One region of the Janthinobacterium sp. JC611 genome, then DNA from elsewhere that is predicted to be linked to it. Evidence: predicted binding sites of a transcription regulator. Region 1 holds the regulator's gene; each other region holds the start of a gene.

The links. Region 1 encodes sigma-54, which starts transcription at its own class of promoters, with help from an activator protein. Its sites were predicted from a motif close to TGGCANGNAANCTGCTTT; they were not measured.
Region 2: J0O65_RS22185 (circularly permuted type 2 ATP-grasp protein) is a predicted target of sigma-54. The motif match lies at 816-833, and genes of this name have one in related genera.
Region 3: prpB (methylisocitrate lyase) is a predicted target of sigma-54. The motif match lies at 1,068-1,085, and genes of this name have one in related genera.
Region 4: adh (aldehyde dehydrogenase) is a predicted target of sigma-54. The motif match lies at 705-722, and genes of this name have one in related genera.

Annotation. Positions count from the first base shown of each region.
Region 1 is NZ_JAFLJN010000015.1:10,435-12,623, forward strand. It holds gene lptB (LPS export ABC transporter ATP-binding protein) at 1-190, shown strand, start outside; gene J0O65_RS11020 (RNA polymerase factor sigma-54) at 195-1,673, shown strand; gene hpf (ribosome hibernation-promoting factor, HPF/YfiA family) at 1,743-2,102, shown strand.
Region 2 is NZ_JAFLJN010000034.1:383,742-385,930, reverse strand. It holds gene J0O65_RS28280 (sensor histidine kinase) at 1-733, shown strand, start outside; gene J0O65_RS22185 (circularly permuted type 2 ATP-grasp protein) at 869-2,189, shown strand, end outside.
Region 3 is NZ_JAFLJN010000021.1:564,292-566,480, forward strand. It holds gene prpC (bifunctional 2-methylcitrate synthase/citrate synthase) at 1-41, opposite strand, end outside; gene prpB (methylisocitrate lyase) at 118-1,005, opposite strand; gene J0O65_RS16960 (hypothetical protein) at 1,371-1,619, opposite strand; gene J0O65_RS16965 (hypothetical protein) at 1,732-1,968, opposite strand; gene J0O65_RS16970 (MBL fold metallo-hydrolase) at 2,150-2,189, shown strand, end outside.
Region 4 is NZ_JAFLJN010000056.1:9,647-11,835, reverse strand. It holds gene J0O65_RS25245 (beta-propeller fold lactonase family protein) at 1-470, shown strand, start outside; gene adh (aldehyde dehydrogenase) at 809-2,189, shown strand, end outside.

The DNA.
Region 1 (2,189 bases):
CGTGCGCTTCTTGAAGGAGCGCAATATCGGCGTGCTGATCACCGATCATAATGTGCGCGAGACGCTGGGTATTTGCGACCGTGCCTACATCATCAACCAGGGCTCGGTACTGGCGTCGGGACGCCCCGACGACATCATCGCGAACGAGTCGGTACGCCGGGTCTATCTGGGCGAACACTTCCGCATGTAAGCCAATGAAACAATCATTGCAGCTGCGCACTTCGCAGCACCTGGCACTGACGCCGCAGTTGCAGCAATCGATACGCCTGTTGCAATTGTCTACCCTGGAATTGCACCAGGAGTTGGAGCAATTGCTGACGGACAATCCCTTGCTCGAACGCCTCGACGATCCGCTCGACCGTTCGCTGCGCCTGCTGTCCGACGGGGCCTTGAGTTCCACGGCCGCGCCGGCCGAAGCGCCGCCCCAGCCGCCAGGCCAGGAGGCGCCCGCGGCGCCGGCCGAAGCGGAGGCGTTTGACGGCGAGGCCGGTGACGGCCCGGCCGCTGCGGACGGCGGCGACAGCGACTGGAGCGAGGCGAGCCGGGGCAAGGCGCCCGACGACGAAGATTCGCGCCCGCAACTGGAGGCCCATCACTGCACCCTGCGCGAGCACCTGATGGAGCAGATGCGCGTGACGGTGCTCGAATTGCGCGACCGCGCGCTGGTCGAGCTGATCATCGATGCGCTCGACGACAATGGCTACCTGGAAGAGTCGCTCGACGACATCCTGGCGCGCCTGCCGGAAGAGCTGGAAATCGACGCCGACGAGATGCGCACGGCCTTGTCGCTACTGCAAAGTTTCGATCCGCCCGGCGTGGGCGCGCGCAATGCGTCCGAATGCCTGGCCCTGCAAATCAAGCGCTTGCCGCACGTTGCCATGGTGACGCGGCGCATGGCCCTCGTCATCGTGGAAAAGCACCTGGCCTGGTTTGCCCAGCGCGACTTCAACAAGCTGAAAAAAGCCCTCGATTGCGACGATGAAGACTTGCGCGAGGCGCAGACGGTGATTCGCCAGTGCAATCCGCATCCGGGCGCCGTATTCGCCTCGGACGTGTCCGATTACGTGGTGCCTGACGTCGTCGTCAAGCGCGCGCGCAATGGCTGGCAAGTGACCCTGAACAACGACGTCATGCCGCGCCTGCGCGTCAACGCCATGTACGCCAACCTGCTCAAGCAGGGCAAGGGCGAGGGCGCCATGGGCGCGCAGTTGCAGGAAGCCAAGTGGCTGATCAAGAACATGCGCCAGCGCTTCGACACGATCCTGCGCGTGGCGCAGGCGATAGTAGAAAGACAAAAGAACTTTTTCTCGCATGGGGCCGTTGCCATGCGTCCCCTTGTGCTCCGTGAAATAGCTGATACACTGGGTTTACACGAGAGTACTATCTCGCGGGTAACAACTCAAAAGTACATGCTGACCCCGCACGGCATGTTCGAGTTGAAATATTTCTTTGGTAGCCACGTCGCCACCGAAGCGGGGGGCGAAGCGTCATCGACGGCGATACGGGCATTGATCGTGCAACTGACAGGAGCAGAAGACCCTAAAAATCCTTTATCCGACAGTAAGATTGCGGACATGCTGGGGGAACAAGGCATGGTGATTGCGCGACGTACTGTTGCCAAATACCGGGAAGCATTAAAAATTCCGCCAGTGAGCCTGCGTAAGTGTTTGTAAGTTTTTTTCGGTTCCTCTGCGGGCCGGATACGATGGACCGCACGAACCCGATCATCTTTAGGAGTGTGTATGAATCTCACCATCAGCGGACATCATCTCGAAGTGACACCAGCCATCCGTGAATACGTACAAACGAAACTGGAGCGCGTGAAACGTCATTTCGATCAAGTCATCGATATCGCCGTGATTCTGACCGTGGATAACCTCAAAGAGAAAGAAAAACGTCAAAAGGCCGAAGTCAACCTGCGTCTGAGTGGCAAAACTGTCTATGTAGAAAGCTTGGCGCACGACCTGTATGCCGCCATCGATACCCTGATCGACAAGCTGGACAGGCAAGTGATGAAGTACAAAACCAAAGTGCAAGGGCACGGTAAAGAGGCGATCAAGCATCTGCCAGACAGCTCGGAAGAAGAATTCGCCGCCGCCTGAGCGGGCCGCGACTTTCAACTGGCTGTGATCAACTAAGGGCGCACATCTTGCGCCCTTTTTTGCGCCCAGCGGAACGCAATGTTCCCC
Region 2 (2,189 bases), on a different contig from region 1:
GGGCATCCGCGAATCGATACGCGAGTTCACGGCCATGCATGAAAGTTTCCGGCGCCGCATCGCCGCCGGCCTGTCGCACGACATGCGCAACCCCTTGTCCGTCATCGCCACCAGCGCCCAGTTGTTGCAGCGGCAAGCCGATCCGGCCAAGGTGCAAGAGCTGGCACGCAAGATCGGCGAACACAGCAAGCGCCTCGACGCGATGATCGAGGAATTGCTCGATACCCTCAGCTACCAGCGGGGCCAGCGCCTGCCGCTGGCCTTGAGCCAGTTCGACATCCTGCCGCTGGCGCAAGCCGTGTGCGGCCAGGTCAACCTGCAGCATGCGGACCGCTGCAAGGTCACTGGCCAGACCGTCACGGGCTGGTGGTGCGAGAACTCGCTGCGCCGCGCGCTGGAAAACCTGGTCAGCAATGCCGTCAAATATGGCGACGACAGCCCCATCGCCGTGCACGTGGCGCACGCCCACGAGCGCATGATACTCACCGTCCATAACCGTGGCCATGCCATCGCCACGGAGCAGATGGCGCGCATCTTCGACTACCTGCGGCGCGACAACCACGCGCCCGCGCCCGGCTGGGGCATCGGCCTGCCCTTCGTGCAGAACGTGGCCGAAAGCCACGGCGGCAGCGTGGCCGTCGACAGTTCGCCGCAAGCGGGCACCACCTTCATCCTCGACTTGCCCATCGATTGCCGGCCCTTCGTACCTGCGGCCGATAGCCCCAGAAACTGACGCCGCGCGCACCAAAGCGGTGCACCTAAGCGGTGAACGCCACAAAAGTGGTCATTATTGCACTTTCCGCCCATCAGCCGACTGGCACGCTTCCTGCTGAGCTATGCATAGACACGGCTCAAGGGAAATCACAACATGGCAAATTTTTTCAATGAAATGACTGCGGATGAAGTGGGTACGGACAGCAAGGTACGTGAACACTATCGTGAATTTGACAATTGGCTGGCGCAGCAATCCCCGGAGACCATCGCCCGCAAGCGGGCCGAAGCCGACCTGACGTTCCGCAGGGTCGGCATCACCTTCGCCGTGTATGGCGACGATGCCGGCACGGAACGCCTGATTCCGTTCGACACCATCCCGCGCATCATCCCCGCCGCCGAATGGGCGCAGATGCAAACGGGCCTGGTGCAACGCGTGCAAGCCTTGAACATGTTCATCCATGATATCTATCATGAGCAAAACATCATCAAGGCGGGCATCATTCCCGCCGAGCAAATCTACAAGAATGCACAGTATCGCCCGGAAATGCAGGGCATCGCCGTCGCCTCCGATATTTACGCCCACATCGCCGGCGTCGATATCGTGCGCGCCGGCCAGGGCGAATTCTATGTACTGGAAGACAACTTGCGCGTGCCGTCCGGCGTATCCTACATGCTGGAAGACCGCAAGATGATGATGCGGCTGTTCCCGGAACTGTTCGCCCGCAACCGCATCGCCCCCGTCGACCACTATCCGGACATGCTGCTCGACAACCTGCGCTCCGTCGCACCGATGGGCGTCGATGACCCGACGGTCGTCGTCATGACGCCCGGCATGTACAACTCCGCCTACTTCGAACATGCGTTTTTGGCCCAGCAAATGGGCGTGGAACTGGTCGAGGGCAAGGATTTGTTCGTCAACGACAATTCCGTGTACATGCGCACCACGCGCGGCCCCAAGCGCGTCGACGTGATCTACCGCAGGGTCGACGACGATTTCCTCGACCCGCTGGCCTTCCGCTCCGACTCCTCGCTGGGCGTGCCGGGCCTGCTGTCCGTGTATCGCGCAGGAAGAGTCACCCTGGCGAACGCCATCGGCACGGGCGTGGCCGACGACAAGTCGATCTACCCGTTCGTGCCCGACATGATCAAGTTTTATTTGTCGCAGGAACCGATCCTCAACAACGTGCCAACCTATCAGTGCCGCAAACCGGCCGACCTGTCCTACGTGCTGGCCAATTTGCCGACACTGGTGGTCAAGGAAGTGCATGGCGCGGGCGGCTACGGCATGCTGGTGGGCCCGGCGTCGAGCACCGCGCAGATCGAGGACTTCCGCCAGCGCCTGCTGGCCAACCCGGGCGGCTACATCGCCCAGCCCACGCTCGCCCTGTCCGCCTGCCCCACGTACGTGGATGCCGGCATCGCGCCGCGCCACATCGATCTGCGCCCGTTCGTGCTGTCCGGCAAGACGATCTCCA
Region 3 (2,189 bases), on a different contig from region 1:
GATTTTTTAGGCTTGAAAGTGGCGGCTTGCGGTGCGTTCATTGATTTCTCCAAAAATTGACTAGTCTCGGTTGCGTCACTGCGGGGCCGGCATGCGGCCCCTGCTTCTTTACTTTTCTTATTTCTTTTGCGCGGCGAACAGCGCGTCGAGCTTTTGCTCGAAGTCGTGGTAATTGATCGATTCATACAGCTCCATGCGCGTCTGCATGGTGTCGACGACGTTCTTTTGCGTGCCATCGCGGCGCAGCGCGCGGTAGACGTTGTCGGCCGCCTTGTTCATGGCGCGGAAAGCCGACAGCGGGTACAGGGCCAGGCCCACGTGGGCGCTGCGCAGTTCGTCCAGGGTGAACAGCGGCGTGGCACCGAATTCCGTGATGTTGGCCAGAATCGGCACGTTGACGGCCTTGGCGAACGTGGCGTACATCTCCAGGTCGGTGATGGCTTCCGGGAAGATCATGTCGGCACCGGCTTCCACGCAGGCGACGGCGCGCTCCAGTGCCGCTTCCAGGCCATCGACGGCCAGCGCATCGGTACGCGCCATGATGACGAAGTTCGGGTCCGTGCGCGCGTCGACGGCCGCCTTGATGCGGTCGACCATTTCTTCCTTGCTCACGATTTCCTTGCCCGGACGGTGGCCGCAGCGCTTGGCGCCCACCTGGTCTTCGATGTGCAGGCCGGCAGCGCCGAACTTGATCATCGATTTCACCGTGCGCGCCACGTTGAAGGCGGAGGAACCGAAGCCCGTGTCGGCATCGACCAGCAGCGGCAGGTCGCACACGTCGGTGATGCGGCGGATGTCGGTCAGCACGTCGTCCAGGCTGGAAATGCCCAGGTCGGGCAAGCCCAGCGAGCCGGCCGCGACGCCGCCGCCGGACAGGTAGATGGCCTTGTAGCCGGCGCGCTTGGCCAGCAAAGCGTGGTTGGCGTTGATGGCGCCGACGACTTGCAGCGGGGATTCTTCCTGGACGGCCTTGCGGAACGCGGCACCTGCGGAGTATTGAGTCATGTGTTCACCTTATGGGTTTCGGATGGTCGCGAATGTTTCACGGAGTGGCTATGAACATGGGTATTGCAAATGCCGTGCCAGGCCGGCGCGGCGCGGCGGAAAACCCGTGGCGGCAGAGTGAAAACAGGGGATAAAGGGCCAGCCAGCGCCGCTCCAGGACTGTTCCGCCAGGGAACAGCGAAGTCACGTTTAACCCGCACAATGTTTCATTTTTGTTTCAATATTTCATTTTGAAACATCGTATTGAAACATGCAACACAGCTGGCGGGCAAGGAGGCAGGCAGGCCGACGTGCTGCCGGTCGCGCGCAAAAAAACAGCCGGCGGATGCCGGCTGCGGGAACACAATGAATGAAGGAATAAAGAACTACGCCAGCCGCACCAGCGGGTTGGCGATGATGTTGTCGATCTGGCGCACGGCTTCCTCGCAGGCGGCGGCAATGGCGCCGTCCTCGTCATCGCGCACGAATTGCATGGTCGAGCCTTCGAACACTTCCAGTCCTTCCGCGGTGGCGCGTTCGATGTCGCAACTGGCCGACCATTTGCCGTCGGTGGTGGGCACGGCCAAGGGAACGATTTCCCAGCCTTTATAGTGAATTTTTGAACTGCTATCCATGGGGTGCCTCCTTCGTGACTGACTCAATAGTGGAAATCGTAGCATGAAGCGCCGCAGGCGGCGACGAGTTTCACGCGCCGCGTCGCAATCAGGCTAAACGATTTACGCTGGCTCAAGGACGCAGCAGATTATCCACTTCCGTCCTGGCCACTTCCAGGCCGGCCGTGCAAGCCGTCTCGGGCGCAGCATAACCACCCAGGGTGCGGCTGCGCGTGATCGCCCGCGCCTCGGACTCACCGTCGCGCTGCAGGCGGTAGGTAAAATCCCAAAGATCGTCGTTATCTTTTTGCGGGGTCACGGAAATCGTAAAACCACGGTACTGTTCGCTTCGTGCAGTGATATCGTTCATGAATTCCTCCTTGGAAAAATGAGGTTACCATGCTGCAAGCGGCAGGGTGCGCACGACTGTGACGGGCGCTTATCTGTTTTTTGCATGTCAAATGTCAATTTGCAACATTTTTTCAGCGAACTCTGGCGCTATAATGCCTTTCCCAGTCCCGTCCATCCCTTGCCCGTTCCTTGCCGCCGTGATGACTCCACAAATACAAGCTTTCTTCGACCCCGCCACCT
Region 4 (2,189 bases), on a different contig from region 1:
CCGAGCAAGTCGATGTCATCGATGTGGCGCAACGCCGGCAGGTGGCGTCCATCGCCGTGGGATTGCGTCCGCGCGGCATCGGTTTCAGTCCGGATTCGGGCCGCGCCTACGTGGCGTGCGAACTGGTCAACGCCGTCTACGTGATCGATATGGCCGCGCGCAAGGCGATTGCCACCATTCCAGCCGGCAAGAATGCGAATGGCATCGTGGTCCATCCCAGCGGCAAGCAAGTATATGTCTCGAATGGCATCGATGGCACGGTGATGGTGATCGATACGGCCAGCAACAAGGTGACGGCCACCATAGCCGTCGGCAAGCGCCCGTGGAATATGGCCATCACGCCGGACGGCGCCAAGCTGTACGTGGCCAATGGCCGCTCGAACAGCGTGTCCGTGATCGACACGGCCAGCGCGCGGAAGGTGGCCGATATTGCCGTAGGCGAATTGCCATGGGGCGTGGTGATTCGGTAGTGATACGGGAGCGGGTGTTCCAGTCTGGTACACCTGTTCCATTGTGCAGCGGCGCAGGGGCGCAGCAGCAGGGCTGGCCCGGATTGGAACAGGAGGCCGCCACCCTGTTCAAAACGCCAACAGCCGAACGCCTGCCTTTCATGCCCCGCGCATGCGCCGAAAAGCGCGCCGGGATTGACGCCACGCCCTTGTAACAAGGGTAAAACCGGCTAAATTTGTCGTGAGACGGCGAGCTGGCACGGCATTTGCGGAAGACTCCGTGTACTCACCCCATCTGTACCAGGACGTTTGATTTTAATTAACGCAGTTCCATTCTAATTAACCCGATAGAGGACGACATGAATCTCGCAGACATCAGCAAACTGGGCGTCGCCAATCCCTTCAAACAACGCTATGACAATTACATCGGCGGCAAATTCGTTGCACCAGTAAAAGGTGAATACTTCCCCAACATCACGCCCATCACGGGCTTGCCGTTTTGCGAAATCGCCCGTTCCACGGCGGAAGACGTCGAGCTGGCGCTCGATGCCGCGCATGCCGCCAAGGATGCCTGGGGCAAGACCTCACCTGCCGAGCGCGCCAATATCCTGAACCGCATCGCCGACCGCATCGAACAGAACCTGAGCCTGATCGCCACGGCGGAAACCATCGACAACGGCAAGCCGATCCGCGAAACGATGAATGCCGACATTCCGCTGGCCATCGACCATTTCCGTTACTTCGCCGGTTGCATCCGCGCCCAGGAAGGTTCCGTCGCGCAAATCGATGCGGAAACCTATGCCTATCACTACCACGAGCCGCTGGGCGTCGTGGGCCAGATCATTCCGTGGAATTTCCCGATCCTGATGGCCGTGTGGAAACTGGCGCCAGCCCTGGCCGCCGGCAATTGCGTCGTGCTGAAGCCGGCCGAACAGACGCCCGCTTCCATCATGGTGTTGGTCGAGCTGATCGGCGATCTGCTGCCGCCGGGCGTGCTGAACATCATCAACGGTTTCGGCCTGGAAGCGGGCAAGCCGCTGGCGTCGAGCAAGCGCATCGCCAAGATCGCCTTCACGGGCGAAACGGGCACGGGCCGCTTGATCATGGGTTATGCGGCGCAAAACCTGATTCCCGTCACCCTGGAGCTGGGCGGCAAGTCGCCGAACATCTTTTTTGAAGACGTGATGGATGCGGACGACGAGTATTTCGACAAGTGCCTGGAAGGTTTTGCCATGTTCGCGCTGAACCAGGGCGAAGTGTGCACCTGCCCATCGCGCGTGCTGATCCAGGAATCGATCTACGAAAAATTCATCGAACGGGCCCTCAAACGCGTGGCCGCCATCAAACAGGGCAACCCGCTCGACTCGTCCACCATGATCGGCGCGCAAGCGTCGCAGGAGCAGCTGGAAAAAATCCTGTCCTACCTCGACATCGGCCGCCAGGAAGGCGCCGAAGTACTGGCCGGCGGCGAGCGCAACACGCAGGCGGGCGACCTGGAAGGCGGCTACTACGTGCTTCCGACGGTGTTCAAGGGCAATAACAAGATGCGCATCTTCCAGGAAGAGATTTTCGGGCCCGTCGTGTCCGTGACCACCTTCAAGGATGAGGCCGACGCGCTGGCGATTGCCAACGATACCTTGTATGGCCTGGGCGCCGGCTTGTGGACGCGTGACGGTTCGCGCGCCTTCCGCATGGGCCGCGCCATCCAGGCGGGCCGCGTGTGGACCAATTGCTACCACC